DNA from 4 places in the Kitasatospora sp. NPDC088783 genome. Region 1 is predicted to be linked to each of the others. Evidence: riboswitches for the same ligand, from Rfam matches in the RefSeq annotation. Region 1 holds a riboswitch; each other region holds the start of a gene.

Region 1 (5,367 bases):
AGCCGCCGCCCAGGTCGAACACCAGGTAGGGCGGGCGGTGCGGGCCGCCGAGCAGTTCGCGGGTGGCGCCGGTGAAGGAGAGCCGGGCCTCCTCGTCGCCGCTGACCACGCTCGGCTCGACGCCCAGGATCTCCTTGACCCCGGCGGTGAACTCGGCGGCGTTCTCGGCGTCCCGGGAGGCGGAGGTGGCGACCATCCGGACCCGCTCCGGGGCGACCCCGTGCGCGGCGATGACCTCGGCGTACTCGCGGCAGGCCGCGAAGGTGCGGGCCAGCGCCTCGGGGTGCAGCCGGCCGGTGCGGTCGACGTCCTGGCCGAGCCGGACGATCAGCATCCGCCGGTCCAGGTCGGTGATCGCGCCGGTCTCCGGGTCGAGGTCGGCGATCAGCAGGCGGATCGAGTTGGTGCCGCAGTCGATCGCGGCGACCCGGGTCTGGCTCACGACTCGTCCTCCGGCCCGGCCCCGGCGGCCTTGCGGGCCGCCCGCTCGGCACTCAGTGCCTCCTTGGCGGCGATCACCGCGTCGTGGTCCCTGGCCTTGGCCCGGTTGCGGGCGACCCGCTCGCCGGCCGCCTCGACCTCGGCGTCGCTGACGCACGGGCCCTTGGCCCACCACTGCTCCAGCATCCCGATCGCCTCGTCGCCGAGCGGGTTGACGCCCTCCCCGGCGGCCAGCGAGTGCCCGACCAGCACGTGCAGGCACTTGACCCGATCGGGCATGCCGCCGGCGCTGGGGAAGCCCTCCAGCACCTCGACGGCGTCCCGGCGGGCGATGTAGTCCTCGTGCGCCGCGCGGTAGGCGGCGGCCAGCTCCGGGTCCTCGGCGAGCCGGGCGGTCTGCTCCTTCATCACGCCGTCCGCCTCCAGGGTGCCGATCAGCGAGGCGGCCCGGGGGCAGGTCAGGTAGTAGAACGTCGGGAACGGCGTGCCGTCGGGCAGCCGGGGCGCGGTCTCCACCACGTCCGGGTTGCCGCACGGGCAGCGGTGGGCGACGCCGCGCAGCCCGCGCGGGACCCGGCCGAGCTGGGCGGCGATGGCGGCGACGTCGCGGTCGGACACCTCGGGGGCGTCGGACGCGGGAGGGTTCTGGTTGCTCATCAGGTCAGGAGTCTGTTCGTCCGAGGGGGCGGGGTGGGCAAGGGGCGGCGAGGGGTGGTGAGGGACGGGTGGGGCGTCAGGGGGCCGGCTGCGGTGCGGGCGCCGCGGCGTCGGCGGCGTCCACCGAGTCCCAGAGCGCGGCGTACCAGGGTTTGACGGCCTTCGGACGGCCGGCCGCGGCGTCCGTCGAGGAGGGCTTGGCGCCGGGCGCGGGCGGCGGGGAGACCGAGACGAACGGGGTCTCGCCGGGCAGCGCGTAGTGCAGCCGCTCGCGGGCCTGCGCCTTGACGTACTCCGGGTCCTGCCAGCGGGCCTTCTCCCGGCGCAGCTCGTCGACCTGCCGGCGGGCGTGCTCGGCCTTGGCCCGCTGGTCGGCGATCTCGCCGCGCTGGGCGATGTACTGCCGGGCGGGGTAGGCCAGTATCGCCACCAGCGAGCAGAGCACGAGCACCAGCACGGTGGCCCGGCTGGTGAAGCGCGGTCGCGCCGCCAACCCGGGAATCCTCCACTTGGCCATCTGCTCACCCCTCCTGCGCATGCCGGTGCCCCGGCCCCCACCCTACGCGGTGGGAGCCGGGGCACCGGTCACAACAGGCGTCCGCCCGTCGCGGGGTTCAGCCCTTGCTGTGCTGACCTGTCCGCGGGGCGACTGTGCTGACTTGTCCGCGGAGCGACTGTGCTTACTTGTCCGCGGGGCGGAAGCGCGGGAAGGAGGAGCGGCCCGCGTACTCGGCGGCGTCGTCGAGGATCTCCTCGATGCGCAGCAGCTGGTTGTACTTGGCGACGCGCTCGGAGCGGGCCGGGGCGCCGGTCTTGATCTGGCCGCAGTTGGTGGCGACGGCGAGGTCGGCGATGGTGACGTCCTCGGTCTCGCCGGAGCGGTGCGACATCATGCAGCGGTAGCCGTTGCGCTGGGCCAGCTCGACGGCGTCCAGGGTCTCGGTGAGCGAGCCGATCTGGTTGACCTTGACCAGCAGGGCGTTGGCGGTGCCGGTCTCGATGCCCTTGCGCAGGCGCTCCGGGTTGGTGACGAACAGGTCGTCGCCGACCAGCTGGACCTTGTCGCCCAGCGCGTCGGTGATGGCCTTCCAGCCGTCCCAGTCCGACTCGTCCAGCGGGTCCTCGATGGAGACCAGCGGGTAGTCGGCGACCAGCTCGGCGTAGTACGAGATCAGGTCGGCGGAGGAGAGCGCCTTGCCCTCGAACTGGTAGGCGCCGTCCTTGTGGAACTCGGAGGCGGCGACGTCCAGGGCGAGCGCGACGTCCTTGCCCGGGGTGTAGCCGGCCTTCTTGATGGCCTCGGTGATGAGGTCGAGGGCCTCGCGGTTGGAGTCCAGGTTCGGGGCGAAGCCGCCCTCGTCGCCCAGGCCGGTGGAGAGCCCGCGCTCCTTCAGCACGCCCTTGAGGGTGTGGTAGACCTCGACGCCCCAGCGGACGGCCTCGGAGAAGGACTCCGCGCCGATCGGGGCGATCATGAACTCCTGGATGTCGACGTTGGAGTCCGCGTGCGAGCCGCCGTTGAGGATGTTCATCATCGGGACGGGCAGCACGTGGGCGTTCGGGCCGCCCAGGTAGCGGAACAGCGGCAGGTCGCTGGCCTCGGAGGCGGCGTGCGCCACGGCGAGCGAGACGCCGAGGATCGCGTTGGCGCCGAGCGAGGACTTGTCCGGGGTGGCGTCCAGGTCGAGCATGGCCTGGTCGATCAGGCGCTGCTCGGTGGCGTCGTAGCCGACCAGCTCGGGGCCGATCTGCTCGATCACGGCGAGGACGGCCTTCTCGACGCCCTTGCCGAAGTAGCGGTTCTTGTCGCCGTCGCGGAGCTCCAGCGCCTCGAAGGCACCGGTGGAGGCACCCGACGGGACGGCCGCGCGACCGGTGCTGCCGTCGTCGAGACCGACCTCGACCTCGACCGTGGGGTTGCCGCGGGAGTCGAGGATCTCACGGGCTACGACGACATCAATGGACGGCACGAGGCATCTCCTAGCGGAAGCGGATGTGTGGTCGTTACGACCAGAGCCTAGCCGCACAGCGCGCCGCGGCCACGCCCGGCCGGGCCCCGTCTCACGGTGTGGCCCGGCTACTCACCGGTAGTTCACCTGTTTGACGGCCGGTCCGCCGCTCCCGGTGGCGCGAACTGCTCGGCGCGCGCCGGGAGCGGACGGGGCGTCAGGGGACGCGGCCCTCGTCAGGGCGGCGGCGGGACCTCGTCAGGTCCGCGGGCCTCGCGTCCCGGATGCCGGACCGGATGCCGGGCCGGGTGCCGGGCCGGGTGCCGGGCCCGGTGCGGGCCCCGGCGTCAGAGGGCGAGTACCTGTCCGGGCAGGATCAGGTCGGGGTCGGCGCCGATCAGCTGCCGGTTCGCCTGGTAGATCCACTCCCAGCCGCCGGCCACGTGCTGCGCGGCGGCGATGGCGGAGAGCGTGTCGCCGCCCTGGACGGTGTAGCCGCCGGCGGCGCCCTGCGGGGCCGGCTGGGGGGCCTGGGGCGCGTCCTGGGGGTCGGCGGCGGTCTCGGCCGGCCGCTTGGACGGCGAGTCCTGCGGCCGCCGGGGCGCGGTGGGGCGCTCCTCGGAGCGCGAGGCGGTGTCGGCGGACACCTCGGCGGGCGCGCCGCCCTTGACCAGCCCGGCCCGCTTGGAGCAGACCGGCCAGGCGCCGGGGCCCTGGGAGGCGAGCACCCGCTCGGCCACCGCGATCTGCTGGGAGCGGCTGGCCTGGTCGGCGCGGGCCGCGTACTGGCCGCCGCCGTAGGCGCGCCAGGTGGAGGAGGTGAACTGCAGGCCGCCGAAGAACCCGTTCCCGGTGTTGATGCCCCAGTTCCCGCCGCTCTCGCACTGGGCCACGCGGTCCCAGGTGTCGACGGGTGCCGCGACCGCTCCGGTGGCGGCCAACAGGGGAAGTGCCAGGCCGACCGAGGCCACGCCGGCGGCGGCGATGACCTTCTCGGCCTTGGTACTACGGGGGTGACGAACAGTGTGGGTGAACAGCACGGGACATCCTCTCCGCACGCCTGCGAGGTGAGCTGTCGGGTTCGGACCGGGAGGCTGGCCCGGCCGCCGGACGGTCCGGGCGCGCTTGCGCCCGTTGCTCGGCGGCTTCACCCCAAGCCGTTGGGACTACGGCGTTCACACTGGTTCCCCCACTCCTGTCCGGTACCTGGTCGGTGGCCCGAGGACGCGGCGGACAGGACTCGGCGTGCCGCGATCGGGGCCCGCAGCTGCGGGCATGTCGGAGAGTAAGCAAAGCTGACGAGCAATCACAAGCTCATATCACCATGATCACGCCGAAATCACGGAAATTCCCACTTCGTCAACGAACGATCCAGGTATGTCCGGATTCGTCCCGGACGGGAGTGCGACGCGCGCCCCCGCCCCGGCGCGTCGTCGGCCCAGCACGGCGGCGTGTCGCGGGTGCTGAAACGGCGTCAGCGGGGCGTGAAGGAGACCGGGAGGTCGCGCAGACCGCGCATGATCAGCCCGCCCCGCCAGCGCAGCTCGGCCGGATCGGCGGCCAGCCGGACGTCCGGGAGCCTGGTCAGCAGGCTGCCGATCGCGCGCTGCCCCTCAAGCCGGGCCAGCGGGGCGCCGATGCAGTAGTGGATGCCGTGACCGAAACCCAGGTGCGGATTGTCCTGCCGGGCCAGGTCGAGGGTGTTCTCGGCGGCGAACCGGGCCGGGTCGCGGTCCGCCGCGGCCAGCACCACCAGCACCGGGTCGCCGACCGGGACGTCCACCCCGCCGATGGTCAGCGGCGCGGTGGCGAAGCGCCAGGTCGCCAGCTCCACCGGGCCGTCGTAGCGCAGGAGTTCCTCGATCCCGGTCGCCAGCAGGCCGGACTCGCCGCGGGCCAGCGAGTCCTGCAGCAGGGTGCGCTGTCCCGGGTCGCGCAGCAGCGCGTGCATCCCGTTGCCGATGAGGTTGATGGTGGTCTCGAAACCGGCGAACAGCAGGATGAAGGCCATCGCCGCGGCCTCGTTCTCGGTCAGGTGCTCGCCGTGGTCACCGGCCCGGATCAGGCCGGAGATCAGGTCGTCGCCGAGGTCGGCCCGCTTGCGGTGGATCAGGTCGGCCAGGTAGCCGCGGATCTGCTTGACCGCGCGGCCCACCCCTCCCCTCTTGCCGCCGGTGTGCCGGATCATCATGCCGGCCCAGTCGCGCAGGTCGTCCTGGTCCTCCTCGGGGACGCCGAGCAGGTCGCAGATCGCGTAGATGGGGAGCGGGAAGGCGAACTCGTGGATCAGGTCGGCCTCGCCGCGGGCCGCGAAGGAGTC
Region 2 (5,367 bases), on a different contig from region 1:
CGCGCACAACCTGGGCCGGCTGTTCAAGGCGATCTCCACCCACAGCCAGACCTTCGGCGGCACCATGTACGTCGAGGAGATCCTGGACGCCTTCCAGCGCGAGGTGATGAACGACGACACCCTCCAGCCGCTCACCCGCCAGGTCTCCCGGATCCACGTCATCGAGGAGGCCCGGCACATCAGCTACGCCCGCGAGGAACTGGTCCGCAAGCGCCTCGGCCCGGTCCGCCGCCGGTACGAGCAGCTGTTCATCGGACTGATCGTCTACTACGCCACCACCGCGCTGATCCACCCCCGGCTGTACGCCGCGGTCGGCGTCGACCCGAAGACCGGCCGGGCCGTCGCCCGCGCCAATCCGCACTGGCGGGCCACCAAGGTCGAGATGGCGCAGAAGGTGGTCTCCGTGCTGGACCGGGCCGGACTGGTCGGCCGGACCAACCGCTGGCTGCTGCGCGCCGCCGGCGTGCTGGCCTGAGCCGACGGCCGGACCGACCGCCCGCCGATCCGCTCGTCCGACCATCCGACTCGACCGGAGCGGGGGGCGGCCGACGGAAGCGGTGACCGTGCGGTGCCGTTGCGGTCTTCCGGTGTTCGAGTGGCGCGGATACAGTGCGTCGTCACCGAACTGCCGGGGGGTCCGTTCATGCGTCGCACCACGGGTGGCACAGCCGCCGCCACCACCGCCACCGCCGTCCTGCTGCTGGGCGCCCTCGCCGGATGCGGCGGGCCGTCGCCCGCCGGGGACCGGGCCGCCCCCACCGCCGGGGGCGGTTCGGCGTCCGCCGCCGCCACCGGACCGGCCGCGCCGACCGGTTCGGCGCCCGCCGGGGCGGGGAGCGGGGCTCCGCAGGACCCCGCCGCGACGGCCTCCGGCGCGAGCCCGGGCCCCGGCCAGGGGGCCGGGGCGGGGAGCGGCATCACGGTGGCGTTCGCCGGGGACGTCCACTTCGAAGGGCGGACCGCCGCCCGGCTCGGCGCCGCCAAGGCCGACACCGCGCTCGGCCCGATCTCCGGCACGCTCTCCGCCGCCGACCTGGCGGTGCTCAACCTGGAGACCGCGATCACCGGCCGCGGCAAGGCCGAACCCAAGACCTACACCTTCCGCACCACGCCCAAGGCGCTCGGCGCGCTCAAGGACGCGGGCGTCGACGTGGTCTCCCAGGCCAACAACCACGCCGTCGACTTCGGCCCCGACGGCCTCGCCGACACCCTCGCCGCCAAGGCCGCCTCCCCGGTGCCCGTGATCGGCATCGGCAAGGACGCCGAGGAGGCGTACGCCCCGTACCTGACCACCGTGCGCGGCGTGCGGGTCGCCGTCCTGGCGGCCAGTCAGGTCGACGAGATCACCAACCAGAAGTGGCGGGCCGGCGCGCACAAGCCCGGCATCGCGTCCGCCCTCGACGAGACCGCGCTGCTGCGGGCCGTGGCCGGGGCGAAGGCGCAGGCGCCCGTGGTCCTGGTCTACCTGCACTGGGGCGACGAGGGCGTGGCCTGCCCGACCCGTGCGCAGACCTCGCTGGCCAAGAAACTCGCCGACGCCGGAGCGACCGCCGTGGTCGGCACCCACGCCCACACCATGCTCGGCGCGGGCATGCTCGGGAACACCTACGTGGCGTACGGCTTCGGCAACTTCCTCTGGTACGGCACCTCGAACTACACCGCCTCCGACGAGACCGGCGTCACCACGATCACCGTCACCGCCGACGGCCGCGTCACCGGCGAGACCTTCACCCCCGCCCGCATCGACGGCCGCGGCGTGCCCGTCCCGCAGAACGGCAGCGCCGCGAAGGCCGCCCAGCAGCGCCGCGACGGCCTGCGCGGCTGCACCGGACTGGCCGCCGTCCCGAAGTGACGGCGGCCGGTCCGGGCATCCGTCAGCCCAGGTCCAGCACCTGGCCGGGCCGGATCAGGTCCGGGTTCTCGCCGATCAGCTGCTGGTTCGACTTGTAGAGCTCGGACCAGCCGCCGCCCACGGCGTTGCTGCGGGCGATCGAGGCCAGCGTGTCGCCGGGGCCTACGGTGTACGGCTGCGCGGACGGGGCCGGGGACGCTGCCGGAGCCGGGGCCGCCGGGGTGGTCGGGGCCGCCGGGGTGGTGGACGCGTCCGTGGGTGCGGCCGTGCCGCTGCCCGCGCCCGGGGCGGTGGTGGTGCCGCCGCCGGGCGACGCGTCCGGGGTGCTGCCGGTGCCGGTGCCGGTGCCGGTGGACGGGCCGGGCGACGGGGTGACCGGGAGGGTGGGCAGCAGGCCGCCCCCGTTCCCGTTGTTGGTGCCGGTGCTGCCGTCGGTGGGCGTGTTCGGGCTGGGCGAGGCGGTCGGGTCGGTGGGGTCGCCGGGAGCGGCCGGGTCGGTGGGGGGGACCGGCGGGACGGTCGGGGTGGCCGAGGCGTCCGGGGCGTTCGGGGTGGGGACGGTCGGGTCCGGGGTGGTCGTGGTCGGCGCGCTCGGGTGCGGCTGGGGGTGCGTCAGCTGCATGTAGCGCTCGTACAGGCTCTGGTGGCTGGTCCAGAACCAGGCGCCGTTCTTCTCGTACCAGTACACGTGCGAGACCGGGTCGTAGCCGGGCAGGCCGGAGAACACCGGCGTGCTCTTCCCGTCCGGGACGGTGCTGCCGTCCGGGGCGGAGTTGACCGCCGCGACGCCGCGTGCGCCGCGCAGCGAACCCGTCTCGTCCGCCGAGTCGTTGTCGTCGACCACGCCCGGCGCGCTGGCGGTGTTCAGGCCCGCGTCGTCCGCACACGCCGACCAGGGCGAGGGGCCCTCGGTGGCCAGGATGCGTTCGGCGACGGCGATCTGCTGGCTGCGGGTGGCCCCGTTCGGCAGCGCCGAGTACTGGGTGCCGCCGTAGTCGTTCCAGCGCTGGGCGGTGATCCCCAGGCCGCCGTAGATGCCGTTGCCCGCGTCGGAACTCCAGTTCCCTCCGCTCTCGCAGTCGGCGACCCGGTCCCAGACCGCGCTGGGGGCGGCGTGTGCGCCGGTGACGGCGAGCAGCGGCAGGGCGATGCCGACACCGGCCACGCCGGCCGCCGCGATCGCCCGCTCGGCCGCCTTCTCCGCCGGACCCTGCCGACGGTGGCGTCCCGAACCCGTGAAGAGCATGCGAGATCCTCTCCGCACGCCTACGGGGTGAGCTGTCGGGTTCGGGCCGGGAGGGAGGCCCGGCCGTCGCGCCCCGGTCACCCGGTGCGGACGGCTTCACCCCTAGCCGTGGGGGACGGCAACAATCGTGGTTCCCCCGTCCCTGCCCAAGGGTCTTGGTGGTCGACCCGCAGCGCGGTGGACAGGGCTCGGCGTTGTCGCGTGCGGGGGCCCGGCGGTGCGAGCCGGGGCGAGCCTATTCACTCGAACGTGGCAATCACAAGCGCGTCGCGCTCGGATCACGCCCTCGTCACGTCGGGTCCTGCGTGGTGTGTGGACGACCTGTTGACGGGAGATCGGGCGGGAGGACGAGGGGAGGGTCGGCGGATCGGTGGGAGAAGTCTGGCCGATCGGTGGGATTGGGGTGGGAGGGAGCGGGGAAGGCCGGTGCTCCGCCGGGGTGGTGTCGGCGGCTCTCGCCCGCCAACTGCCTTTGAGGGTAGCCGAGTTGGGTGTAAACGGGGCATTCGGCGCGTTGCGGATAAATGATGCGACAGGGGGTCGGCGGGCTTCCTACGATCGCCCTGCTCGCTGTTCCGGTGGGCGCGTCGCCGGGTCCGTCGAGTTCGTCGGGTCCGACAGGTCCGTCAGGTCCGTCGAGTCCGTTGGGGAGGTTCCGTGGGCGCCCTGATTCCTGAAGTGCTCCGCACCGAGCGCCAGTTCGCCAGGCTGTTCGTCGGCCAGTCGCTGTCGACCCTGGGAGACCGGGTGTCGTTCGTGGCGCTGCCCTTCGCCGTGCTGTCGATCGGCGGCTCGGCCGTCGACGTGGGGCTGGTGACGGCCGCCGGGCTGCTCCCGCTGCTGGTGTTCGCCCTGGTCGGGGGCGTCTGGGCGGATCGGATACCGAGACGGCGGATCATGCTGGCCTCCGACCTGCTGCGGTGCGCCGTCCAGGCGGCCGTCGCGGTGCTGCTGCTCACCGGCACCGCCCGGGTCGGGCTGCTGGCGCTGCTGATGGCGCTGTTCGGGGTCGCGGACGCCTTCTTCCTCCCCGCCTCCACCGGGTTGCTGCCCCTGCTGGTCCCCGCCGATCGGCTGCGCGAGGCGAACGCGCTGAGCGGGTTCGTCCAGTCGACGGGCCTGGTGGTCGGCCCGGCGCTGGCCGGTCTGCTGATCGCGGCGGTCGGCCCGGGGGGTGCGCTGGCGATGGACGCCGCGAGTTTCGCGGTCAGTGCCGCGGTGCTGGCCCGGCTGGGCGCGGTCGACGGTGCGGTCGCGGCGGGCGGCGTCGACGGCGGGGCCGAGCGGGGCGAGCGGCCCGGGTTCCTGGCCGAGCTGCGGATCGGCTGGCAGCAGGTGCGCAGCCGGACGTGGGTGTGGTCGAGCATGCTCGCCATGGCGGTCTACCACGTCGTGGTGCTGCCCTCGGTGTTCGTGCTCGGGCCGGTGCTGGCGAAGCGCGAGTGGGGCGGCGCCAACGCCTGGACGGTGGTGGTGATCGCCTTCGGCCTCGGCTCGATCGTGGGGGACGTGTGCTCCTACCGGTGGAAACCGGCCCGCCCGATGGCCGTCGCGGCGGTGGCGATGGCGGTCGCCTCCTGCCAGGCCGCGATCATCGGCTCCGGTGCGCCGGTCTGGGTGATCGCCGCCCTGAAGGCGGTCACGGGCGTGGGCGTGTCCCTGTTCTTCGTGCTCTGGGAGACCTCGCTCCAGGTGCACATACCGGAGCGGGTGCTCTCCCGGGTCAGCTCCTACGACCACCTGATCGCCGTCGCCCTGATGCCGCTCGGGCTGGTGCTGGCCGGTCCGCTCTCCGAGAGCCTCGGCGTGCGTCCCACGCTGTTCGGGATGACCGCCCTCGCCGTCCCGGTCGCGTTCGTCCTGCTCGCGCTCCCCGCGGTCCGTCACCTGCCGGCGAGCCGGCCTCCCGAGCCGGAGCCCGAGCCGGCGGCCGGACTTGGACCTGAGCCGGAGCCCGCGCCCGGGGTCCGGACGGCGGCGGGGACGGTGGCGGGAGCCGCCGGGCGCCGGGAGCCCGTTCCGGAAGCGGAGGCGGCGCTGTGAGCGTGACCCACGGCTGACCACCGGCCCACCACAGCGCGCCGCGCCCAGCCCGGTCGCGGCCGGGGCGACCGGACCGGCGGCTGCGGCGGTGGCTGTGTGGCGGTGGTCAGCGGGAGGGGATCAGCGGTATTCGCAGAGGTAGGCCGTGTCGATCGAGACCTGGAGGTGGAACTTGCTGTCACCCGGAACGGAGAAGTGCTCACCGGCGGAGAAGGTCCGCCAGTCG
Region 3 (5,367 bases), on a different contig from region 1:
CGCCTCGCTGCGCCCGTACGCCAAGTTCACCCCGGCCCGGCGGGCCAAGTACGCGGGGACCGCGCTGGCCGCCGCGCTGGAGTCGGACCCGGCGTTCCGGGTCCGGATAGCCGAACGGCTGCGGCTCGGCCAGCCCGACCTGGTGCAGGCCCTGGAGTCGGGCGCCGTCCCGGCCGCCGCCGACCCGATGGACGTGGCCGCCGCCGCCTACCTGGTCCGCCCGTCCGGCTGGGCCCGGCTGGTGGAGGAGGCCGGCGAGGAGGCCGAGCGGGTCGACGCCGAGGGCGCCGCCGCCGAGGCCGCCCGGCTGGCCGAGAAGCTCCAGGAGGAGCTGGCCGAGGCCCGGGCCGCGGCCCGCGGCGAGCTGGAGCGGCACCGGGCCGAGGCCGAGGGGGTGCGCCGGGAGGCGGAGTCGCTGCGCAAGAAGGTCCGCTCGCTGGAGGCGGACACCCGGCGGGCGCAGGCCGAGAACCGCCGGCTGGCCGGGGAGCTGGCCGAGGCCCGGGCCGCCGCCGCCGCCGAGCGCAGCGCCGCCGAGAGCGAGGCCCGGCGGCTGCGGCACCGGGTCGCCGAGCTGGAGGCCGCGGTGGAGAGCGGACGGCGCACCGCCCGGGAGGGCCGCAGCGTCGAGGACATGCGGCTGCGGCTGCTGCTGGACAGCGTGCTGCAGTCGGCCCAGGGCCTCCAGCGCGAGCTGGCGCTGCCGGTGACCGCGCTGCGCCCGGCCGACCTGGTGGAGGCGGTGGAGCCCGGCTCGGCCTCGCCGCACGACGTGGCCCGGCGCGGCCTGGCCGAGGACGACCCGGCGCTGCTGGACCAGCTGCTGGCCATCCCGCAGGTCCACCTGGTGGTGGACGGCTACAACGTGACCAAGACCGGCTACCCCCAACTGCCGCTGGAGCAGCAGCGGATGCGGCTGCTGGGCGGGCTGGCGATGCTGGCCCAGCGCACCCAGGCCGAGGTGACCTGCGTGTTCGACGGCCAGGACCTGGACGTGCCGGTGATCATGGCCCCGCCGCGCGGGGTGCGGGTGCGTTTCAGCCGGACCGGGGAGACCGCGGACGAGCTGATCCGCCGGCTGGTGCGGGCCGAGCCGCAGGGCCGTCCGGTGGTGGTGGTCTCCGCCGACCGGGAGGTCGCCGACGGGGTCCGCACGGCGGGGGCGCGGCCGGTGGCCTCGGTGCTGCTGCTGAACCGGCTGGCGCGCAGCTGAGGGGCGGTCAGCGGGCCCCCGGGCGGCCGGAGTGTGACGGTCCCGTGAAAGGGGGCGGGGGCGGGCATCCGGAAGCCCCCGGGAGTGGACGCGGAGGCAGGGACTTCACTAGGGTCTGGCGTCAAACCTATATTCCGGACCATCACTCGTCGGGGTGAGTCCAGCAGGAAGAAGGAGCTCCCCCTTGGCCTCCCACCGCCGTCCCAAGCAGCCGAGCCGTGCGCGGATCTCCGTGTTCACCGCTGCCGCCGCGACCGCGGTCGCCCTGACGGCCCAGGCCAGCGCGCACGCCGCCCCGGCCCAGCCGAACAAGGACGAGGTGAAGGCACAGGTCGACAAGCTGCTGGAGGAGCAGGAGCAGTCCGCCGAGAAGTACAACGGCGCCAAGGAGCGGGCCGACCAGCTGCGCAAGCAGGCCGACGACCTGCAGGACCAGGTGGCCCGCGGCCAGGAGCAGTTGACCGAGCTGGCCTCCGGGCTGGCGGCGGTGGCCGGCGACCAGTACCGGCAGGGCGGCGTCGACCCGTCGATGCAGCTGATGCTCTCCTCGAACCCGGACCAGTACCTCACCCAGGCCACCTCCTTCGGGCAGGCTGCCAGCACCCAGGCCGAGACGCTCAAGTCGCTCAAGGACCAGCAGCGCCGCCTGGACCAGCAGAAGCAGGAGGCCTCCCAGGTCCTCCAGGAGCTGGACAGCCAGACCCAGGCGCTCAACGACGCCAAGAACGACGTGAACGCCAAGCTCGCCGAGGCGCAGAAGCTGCTCTCCAAGCTGAACGCCGCGGACCGCGCCTCCATCCTCCGCGGCTCCGGCGGCGGCACCGCCTCGCGCAGCGCCTCCCGGGTCGACCCGTCCACCCTGCCGCCGGCCAGCGGCTACGCGGCGACCGCGGTGGCGGCCGCGCTCGGCAAGCAGGGCTCGGCGTACGTCTGGGGCGCCACCGGGTCGAGCACCTTCGACTGCTCGGGCCTGATGGTGTGGGCGTACAAGCAGGCCGGCGTCTCGCTGCCGCGCACCTCGCAGTCGCAGGGCAGCTACGGCACCAACGTGGGCACCGACTGGCACAACGCGCAGCCCGGCGACCTGGTCATCTACTACGGCGACCGGCACCACGTCGGCATGTACATCGGCAACGGCCTGGTGGTGCACGCGCCGCGCACCGGTGACGTGGTGAAGACGATGAAGGTCGACACCCTGCCGATCTCCACCATCCGCCGGGTCTGACCGGGGCGGGTCGGGTCCGGCCGGGGCTGGTCGACGGCCCGGCGAATCGGACAAACGCCCCACCGGGCGACAACTGACGCACTGTGACACGCCCGGGCGGGTCGGGATCCTGCTGTGATCCGTGACACGCCCGGGTGTGGTGTTTCCCGGCCGCAGGGTGAGAATTGCTCCGTGCTGGGTAGTGAACCGATCACGTTCGGTCATAAGTGTCGAGGTATTTGATTCAGAATCAGATTTTTTTCCGACAAGGATTTGAACGGATCACGGATCGGTTACTAGGGTCGTGCTTCGACCACCGCAGTGTCGATCGCCCAAGGGGGGCGGCGGCGGAGGTCGCCGCCGAGTCCGTGACGCAGCGGGCAGACCGTCAACACCGGGTCTGCCGACGGGGATACCCCTGCGGGGGTGCTGTCGAACGGAGCCGGGGAACCACGTTCCCCCGGGGTGAATCGGCGCCGGGCCGACCGCCGCGCGCGGTCGGTGAAGCGCCGTAGGGCATCTCTTCCAGCCCGAACCCGTCAGCTCACCCGGTAGGCGGTGTGAGGAAGAAGGAGTCCGCCTTCGTGGCGTCCCATCGCCGTCCCAAGCCCGTCGGCCGTGCCCGGGTCTCGATTCTCACTGCCACCGCCGCCGCTGCCGTGGCGCTCTCCGCCCAGGGCGGGGCGCACGCCGACCCGGCGCCGACCAAGGACCAGGTCAAGGCCCAGGTCGACGAGCTCAACGAGCAGGCCGAGGTGAAGACGGAGGCGCTCAACGCCTCGGTCGAGAAGCAGCAGGACCTGCAGAAGCAGGTCGGCCAGCTCCAGGACCAGCTCGCCCGGCAGCAGGAGCAGGTGACCTCCGCCCGGGAGTCGCTGGCCGGCATCGCCGCCGAGCAGTACCGCACCGGCACCATGCCGCAGACCATGCAGCTGATGCTCTCCAGCAGCCCGGACACCTTCCTCGGCCAGGCCGGTGCGCTGAACGCGGTCGGCTCCACCCAGGCCGACCTGCTCAAGACCTTCCAGAACGAGCAGGCCAAGCTCGACGCGCAGCGCAAGGAGGCCGAGACCAAGCTCGCCGAACTGGACACCACCACCAAGGCCCTCAAGGCCGACAAGGAGGACGTCCAGGCGAAGCTGGCCAAGGCCCAGGAGCTGCTCAACACGCTGACCCAGCAGGAGCGCGAGCAGCTCGCCGCCGCCGAGGCCAAGGCCGCCGCGGACGCCAAGGCGAAGGCCGACTCCGCGCAGCAGCAGCAACAGCAGCAGCAGCGGGCCTCCCGCGACAGCGGCCGGGCGGAGCTGAACGCCCCGGCGTCCTCCAGCTTCTCGGGCAACGCGGTCGGCGCGGCGGCCTCCAAGCTGGGCAGCTGGTACTCCTACGGCGCGGCCGGGCCGAGCACCTTCGACTGCTCCGGGCTGATGCAGTGGGCCTACAAGCAGGCCGGGGTGTCCATCCCGCGCACCTCGCAGGCGCAGGCCGGGGCCGGCACCAGCCTCGGCACCAACATCGCCAACGCCCGTCCGGGCGACCTGATCATCTACTACGGCGACCAGCACCACGTCGGCATGTACGTCGGCAACGGGCAGATCATCCACGCCCCGCACACCGGCGCGCAGGTCCGCTACGAGTCGGCGACCGCGATGCCGATCAACCGGATCGTCCGGATCTGACGCTCCGTCGAGGCCCCGGCCCGGTACCCCGCACGGGGTGCCGGGCCGCTCTCGTTCGGATGCCCGATTAGGGGTCAAATATTCGGTGCTGTCAGGGTTTGGACTGGATCGGTCGGAATCGCTAACCTCTGCCCCCGGGCCCCCGCGAGGACGGCCGTCCGACCGCGGGCGGCGGCGGAGGCCGGCCGCAGAACGGAGCCGTCGCGCGTGTCCGTGCCCCGCCGCACCCCACTGCCCGGCGTCCAGCGCCTCGCCCGCGCCCTGGCGCTCACCGCCGCCGCCACCGGCGCGCTCGGCCTGACCGTGGGCGGGGCCGCCGCGGCCCCGCTCAGCCCCGCCGACCCGCCCAACCGCGGCGAGGTCAAGGCCCGGGTCGACCAGCTCTACGAGGAGGCCGAGCGGGCCTCCGAGCAGTGCAACGCCGCGCTGGAGCAGCAGCGGCGGCTCCAGGCCGAGGCCGGCGCCCTCCAGGACCAGGTCGCCGCCGGGCAGGAGGAGCTCAACCGGATGCGCGGCGACCTGGGCGCCGTCGCCGCCGCCGAGTACCGGTCCCAGGGCATCGACCCCGCCGTCCGGCTGATGCTCGACCAGGACCCGGCCGGCTACCTGACCGGCGCCCGCTCGCTCGAACAGGCCACCGCCCGGCAGGGCGACCGGCTGCGCGAGCTGGCCGAGCGGGCCCGGCGGCTCGACGAGCGGCGGCACGAGGCCGGCGCCAAGCTCGACGAGCTGGAGCAGGCCAGGCAGCGGCTGTCCGCCGCCAAGGACGAGGTCCGCGAGCGGCTGGCCAAGGCCCAGCGGCTGCTGAACGGCCTCGCCCCCGCCGAGCGGGCCCGGCTGACGGCCGACGACGCCCGGGCGGCCCGGCAGCGCGCCACCCGCGGCACCGACCGGATCGACCTCGGCGACCAGCCGCCCTCCTCCGACCGGGCCGCCGCCGCGCTGGCCGCCGCCATCTCCAAGATCGGCTCCCCCTACGTCTACGGATCGACCGGCCCCGGCACCTTCGACTGCTCCGGTCTGATGTACTGGTCGTGGCGGCAGGCCGGAGTGACCCTGCCGCGGACCTCGCAGGGACAGGCCACGGCCGGCCGGCGGGTGAGCCTCGCCGAAGCCCGGCCCGGAGACCTGGTGATCTTCTACAGCGACAGGCACCACGTCGGCATGTACGCCGGCGGGGGCGTCGTCGTGCACGCCCCCTACCCCGGGGCCCGGGTCCGCTACGAGAGCGTCGGCGCGATGCCGGTCAACACGGTGGTGCGGGTCTGAGCCTC
Region 4 (5,367 bases), on a different contig from region 1:
TGGTCCTCGACCTGGACACCGGCGAGTACGAACTCCTCTCCGCCGGGCACCTGCCCGGCATGCACCGGCTGGCCGGGGCCGGCCACTGGGAGGTCAAGGAGGCCGAGGGCCCGCTGCTCGGCGTCTACGACGGCGCCAAGTTCGAGGGCGCGCGCGGTACTTTGGGCCCCGGCGACGTGCTGATGCTCTGCACCGACGGCATGGTGGAGATCCCCGGCCGGGACTTGGGCGAGGGCATGGACCGGCTGATGGGCGAGGCCGACCGGCTGGTCGCCACCATCCCGGCGGCCGGGCGCCCCGGGGCCGCGGTCCGGCTGATCGACAGCGTGGCCAAGCACGTCAACGACGACCGGGCGGTGCTGCTGGTCTGGCGCCGCTGACCCCGCCGGGCGCGGACGCGGCGGGCGCGGTGAGCACGGAGCGCCCACGGAGTGTCAAACCCCGACGTTGATCTTCGGCCAATTCCCCTGGCATACCCGGCCGGTGGGCACCGACCCGGTCTGCCTGCCGGTTTGCCGCGGCAGCCGCCGCGAACCGCCTCCCGCCGACGCCCCGTCAGGACCCGTCCGCTATCGTCGCGGTCGGCGAAAATCAGTCCCACCACCCGGGTTGGGGCCCCCGGTGACGGGGCAAGTCCTTTACGCAGTCCGCACGAGCGACCACACTGAGTCCGGATGGAGTGGTGGGGACACGGGGGGCAGGGGCCGGTTTCCGCCTGGAGCCGTCGCCGGTTCCGACCTGAACCCCCGCCATGAATCGAGGAAGTGAGTCCCGGTGGCCTTCTCCGTCTCCGCCCTTGTCCTGTTCGGCGTCATCGTCTTCATCTTCATCCGCAACAAGCAGCTGAAGGGCGGACACGCCATCATCGCCGCGCTGTTCGGATTCATGCTCAGCCAGTCGACCATGGCCGGGCCGATCCAGCAGTTCCTCAACTCGATCTCCAAGGCCATCTCCGGCATCGCGGGCTGACCACCCCGTCCGGCCCCGGGGAGCACGTTCCGACGGGCGGGGGCACCCCCGTTCCGGACCGCACCGCTGCCCGCGGGTGACCAGGCTCACCCGACCCGTCACGCCAGGTCAGCGCCCAGGTGCACGCAGTGGCCGACGTCGCCCGCTGTGTGCGGTTCGTGGGCGCACCGTCATGATCCCGTACGCGCACCGCAGCCCGTCGTCGGCGGAGCGTGACCTGGCGTACCGTCAGCCCCCTCCCGATCACGGGAACGGGGCTCTTCGGCGCTTGCCAGCTCCGCGAGCCGTGGGTTTTGCTTCCTCCGCAGCCCGGACATCGGCCGGGCTGGCCATCGAGCGGAACGCCTAGTCCTGCCGCCGTTCGGTGCCGACCAGACACCACGCCACGGCAGGAGCGGGGGAACCACAGGTAGTACGCCGGGCCCGGAACGCACGGGACGGCTCGGGGTGAAGCCGCGGAGACGCGGCCGGGCAACTCTCGCCCGAACCCGACAGCTCACCTCGTAGGCGTCGGAGAGGAACAGCTTCATGTCCGTCCAGGGCAAGCACCGCAAGCCGCGCCTGACCACCATCGCCCGCATCGCCATCGCCGCCGGCGTGGTGGGTGCCGCGGTCGGCCTCCCGGTCTCCGCCGCCTCCGCGCACGGCACCGCCGACCACCAGGACGGCGGCCGCCAGTGGGCCAACGTCTCGGTCGACGCCACCCCCGTCGCCGACACCACCGGCCACCCCGCCGGTGACGCCGCCGCGCAGACCTACAAGGTCGCCGCCGGCGACACCCTCTCGAAGATCGCCACCGCGAAGAACGTGGACGGCGGCTGGGAGAAGCTCTACCAGGACAACCGCTCGGTCATCGGCGGCAACCCGAACCTGATCTACCCCGGCCAGCAGCTGAGCGTCAACGGCCAGGCCGCCCCGGCGACTTCGGCCACCACCTCCTCGGACGCCGCGGCCACCGCCGCCGCCCCGAAGGCGCAGGCCAAGACCGAGGCCCCGGCCAAGGCGAAGGTCGAGACCCCGGCTCCGGCCGAGGCGAAGGCCGAGACCCCGGCCCCGGCCCCCGCCAAGGTCGAGGCCAAGACCGAGGCCAAGACCGAGAAGTCGTCCTCGGCGAAGTCGTCGACCGCCACCGCCTCCACCGGTTCGAGCAGCGCCGGCTCCGCCGCGAGCTCCTCCTCCGGCTACGTCGCCCCCGCGCCGGGCAGCGTCACCACCGGTTACAAGGTGGCGGGCTCCAGCTGGTCCAGCGGCTACCACACCGGCATCGACTTCCCGGTCTCCACCGGCACCAGCCTGAAGGCGATCGCCAACGGCACCGTGGTCTCGGCCGGCAACGGCGGCGCCTACGGCAACCAGGTCGTCATCAAGCTCGCCGACGGCAAGTACGCCCAGTACGCGCACCTCTCCTCGATCTCCGTCTCGGCCGGCCAGTCCGTGACGGCGGGGCAGCAGATCGGCCTGTCCGGCGCCACGGGCAACGTCACCGGCCCGCACCTGCACTTCGAGATCCGCACCACCCCGGACTACGGCTCCGACATCGACCCGGTCGCCTACCTGGCGGCCCACGGCGTCAACGTCTGATCCCCGGCACCACCCCCCGGAGGCCCCGCGCGACCCACCGCGCGGGGCCTCCGGGCCGTCCGCGGGGCGGGAGCGCGGGGGAGCGCGGGGCCGGTGCGCCGGAGGGGGAACGGCGACGGCCCCGACCGCTGGGCGGTCGGGGCCGTCGGCCTCGTGGAGCGGGTGACGAGAATCGAACTCGCGTGACCAGTTTGGAAGACTGGGGCTCTACCATTGAGCTACACCCGCAGGGAAGCGCCCTCCGCCACCGTGCGGTGGTGAGGACTGGCCCAGCGTACCTGGTCGGGTCGGTGGATTGCACACTCCTTCCCGTTGTCGGCTCGTCCCCGGCTCGTCGATATCGCCCCGGTCGGGGGCGGGTCGACGTGTACTCTTCTGCTCGGCACCACGGGGTGTGGCGCAGGTTGGTAGCGCGTCCGCTTTGGGAGCGGAAGGCCGTCGGTTCGAATCCGGTCACCCCGACCGCGTGCGGCAGGGTCTCGTCGGCGGGCGGGGCCCTGTTGTCGTTGCGGCCCCGTCGTCGTCGCGCCCCGCCGCCGTGGTTCCGCCGCCGTGGTTCCGGGCCCCCCGGGCTCCCGGCCCCCGGTGCCGGGCACAGCCGCTTTCGTGGTACCGGTAGGATGGATCGCTGGCGGTAGTACGGACAGCAATGCAGCCCCAACCGCCTATCGCCCTGACCGCAAGCCCCCTAGGAGACCCAACCGTGAAGAGCGCCGTCGAGACTCTGAACCCCACCCGGGTTCGACTCACCGTCGAGGTGCCCTTCGAGGAGCTCAAGCCCAGCCTCGACGCGGCGTACAAGAAGATCAACCAGCAGGTCACCGTTCCGGGCTTCCGCAAGGGCAAGATCCCGAACAAGGTGATCGACCAGCGCTTCGGTCGTGGCGCGGTGCTGGAGGAGGCCGTCAACGACGCGCTTCCGCGCTTCTACACGCAGGCCGTCGACGAGGGCCAGATCGACGTTCTGGGCCAGCCCGACATCACCGAGATCGAGGGTGTCGAGAACCTGGCGGACGGCGGGGACCTCAAGTTCACCGCCGAGGTCGACGTGCGCCCCGAGGTCACCCTGCCCGAGTTCTCCGAGATCGCCGTCGTGGTCGACCCGATCGAGGTCGGCGACGAGGACGTCGAGAAGTCGCTGGAGCAGCTGCGCGAGCGCTTCGCCTCCGTCAAGGACGTCGAGCGCGCCGCCGGCGAGAACGACATCGTGGTGATCGACCTGGAGGCCAAGGTCGACGGTGAGGTGCCGGAGGACGGCACCGCCACCGGCGTGAGCTACGAGATCGGCTCCGGCCGCCTGCTGGACGGCATCGACGAGGCCGTGATCGGCCTGTCCGCCGGTGAGTCCAAGACCTTCACCACCACCCTCAAGGGCGGCACCCAGGTCGGCAAGGACTCCGAGGTCACCGTCACCGTGACCGCCGTCCAGGAGAAGGAACTCCCGGCCCTGGACGACGAGTTCGCGCAGCTGGCGAGCGAGTTCGACACCCTCGAGGAGCTCCGCGCCGACTCCGTCAAGCGCCTCGAGCGGATGAAGGAGTTCGACCAGGCCACCCAGGCCCAGGAGAAGGTCCTCGACGAGCTGCTCTCGCGGGTCGAGATGGACTACCCGGAGAAGCTGCTCGCGGACGAGATCGGCACCCGCAAGCACAACCTGGAGCACCACCAGCTGGAGCCGATGGGCCTGACCCTCGACACCTACCTCGCCTCCCAGGACAAGTCCCGCGAGGACTACGAGAAGGAGACCGAGGAGCAGGCGAAGAAGGGCATCAAGACCCAGTTCGTGCTGGACCAGATCGTCAAGAACGAGGAGCTGGGCGTCAACCAGGAGGAGCTCACCGAGCACCTCATCCGCCGCGCCGCCGGCTCCGGCCTCACCCCGGACCAGTTCGCCCAGCAGGTCGTCCAGGGCGGCCAGGTGCAGCTGCTGGTCGGCGAGGTCGCCCGCGGCAAGGCGCTGGCCCTGGTGGTCGAGGCCGCCAAGGTGACCGACACCAACGGCGAGACCGTCTCCTTCGAGGACGAGGAGGAGGAGACCACCGAGGCCGCCGAGTCCACCGAGGCCGCCGCGGAGGAGACCTCCGAGGAGTCCGCCGGGGCCTGAGCCCCGTGACCGTCGGCCACCGACGGTGAAGTCGCACCGGGGACGGGCCCGGACGCCGCACGGCGTCCGGGCCCGTTCGCGTGCCCCGCGCGTTCGGCCCGCTCACCCTGCGCTCACAGCGAACAGTTCTGCGTGGGGGATTCAGCGGCGGGGCCTGCGCGTTAGGGTCGGTGGACAGCGACACACACGCAGATCGACTGAGCAGGTGGCTAAGTGACGTTCCCGCAGATGCAGATGCCTGGCCCGATGGCACCGCACGCCGCCGGCGGCGACGTGGGTGGCGGCCTGGGCGACCAGGTCTACAACCGGCTGCTCAACGAGCGCATCATCTTCCTCGGCCAGCAGGTCGACGACGACATCGCCAACAAGATCACCGCCCAGCTGCTGCTGCTCGCGGCGGACCCCGAGAAGGACATCTACCTCTACATCAACTCCCCGGGTGGATCCATCTCGGCCGGCATGGCGATCTACGACACCATGCAGTACATCAAGAACGACGTGGTCACCATCGCGATGGGCATGGCGGCGTCGATGGGCCAGTTCCTGCTGACCGCGGGCGCCAAGGGCAAGCGCTTCTCGCTGCCGAACGCCAACATCCTGATGCACCAGCCCTCCGCGGGCCTCGGCGGCTCCGCCACCGACATCCGGATCCAGGCCGAGCAGCTGCTGCGCACCAAGAAGCGGATGTCGGAGCTGATCGCCTTCCACAGCGG

What was found. Region 1 has a riboswitch for cyclic di-AMP ahead of ACIP60_RS10750 (transglycosylase family protein). Riboswitches for the same ligand answer to the same signal wherever they lie in the genome.
Region 2: it holds a riboswitch for cyclic di-AMP, as region 1 does, so the genes downstream of both, ACIP60_RS06930 (transglycosylase family protein) here and ACIP60_RS10750 (transglycosylase family protein) in region 1, are expected to answer to the same signal.
Region 3: it holds a riboswitch for cyclic di-AMP, as region 1 does, so the genes downstream of both, ACIP60_RS26550 (NlpC/P60 family protein) here and ACIP60_RS10750 (transglycosylase family protein) in region 1, are expected to answer to the same signal.
Region 4: it holds a riboswitch for cyclic di-AMP, as region 1 does, so the genes downstream of both, ACIP60_RS20530 (peptidoglycan DD-metalloendopeptidase family protein) here and ACIP60_RS10750 (transglycosylase family protein) in region 1, are expected to answer to the same signal.

Annotation. Positions count from the first base shown of each region.
Region 1 is NZ_JBIVKJ010000003.1:494,945-500,311, forward strand. Features, by position in the region: gene ACIP60_RS10730 (exopolyphosphatase) at 1-442, opposite strand, end outside; gene ACIP60_RS10735 (DUF501 domain-containing protein) at 439-1,098, opposite strand; gene ACIP60_RS10740 (septum formation initiator family protein) at 1,175-1,615, opposite strand; gene eno (phosphopyruvate hydratase) at 1,779-3,068, opposite strand; gene ACIP60_RS10750 (transglycosylase family protein) at 3,395-4,087, opposite strand; cyclic di-AMP (ydaO/yuaA leader) riboswitch at 4,091-4,289, opposite strand; gene ACIP60_RS10755 (cytochrome P450) at 4,522-5,367, opposite strand, start outside.
Region 2 is NZ_JBIVKJ010000002.1:564,937-570,303, forward strand. Features, by position in the region: gene ACIP60_RS06920 (diiron oxygenase) at 1-475, shown strand, start outside; gene ACIP60_RS06925 (CapA family protein) at 644-1,852, shown strand; gene ACIP60_RS06930 (transglycosylase family protein) at 1,875-3,098, opposite strand; cyclic di-AMP (ydaO/yuaA leader) riboswitch at 3,102-3,269, opposite strand; gene ACIP60_RS06935 (MFS transporter) at 3,756-5,141, shown strand; gene ACIP60_RS06940 (pyrimidine/purine nucleoside phosphorylase) at 5,262-5,367, opposite strand, start outside.
Region 3 is NZ_JBIVKJ010000010.1:216,030-221,396, reverse strand. Features, by position in the region: gene ACIP60_RS26560 (NYN domain-containing protein) at 1-1,213, shown strand, start outside; gene ACIP60_RS26555 (C40 family peptidase) at 1,398-2,438, shown strand; cyclic di-AMP (ydaO/yuaA leader) riboswitch at 2,838-2,991, shown strand; gene ACIP60_RS26550 (NlpC/P60 family protein) at 3,002-4,093, shown strand; gene ACIP60_RS26545 (NlpC/P60 family protein) at 4,301-5,362, shown strand.
Region 4 is NZ_JBIVKJ010000007.1:46,279-51,645, forward strand. Features, by position in the region: gene ACIP60_RS20520 (PP2C family protein-serine/threonine phosphatase) at 1-380, shown strand, start outside; gene ACIP60_RS20525 (hypothetical protein) at 775-969, shown strand; cyclic di-AMP (ydaO/yuaA leader) riboswitch at 1,341-1,492, shown strand; gene ACIP60_RS20530 (peptidoglycan DD-metalloendopeptidase family protein) at 1,498-2,550, shown strand; tRNA gene ACIP60_RS20535 (tRNA-Gly) at 2,705-2,778, opposite strand; tRNA gene ACIP60_RS20540 (tRNA-Pro) at 2,939-3,012, shown strand; gene tig (trigger factor) at 3,254-4,654, shown strand; gene ACIP60_RS20550 (ATP-dependent Clp protease proteolytic subunit) at 4,889-5,367, shown strand, end outside.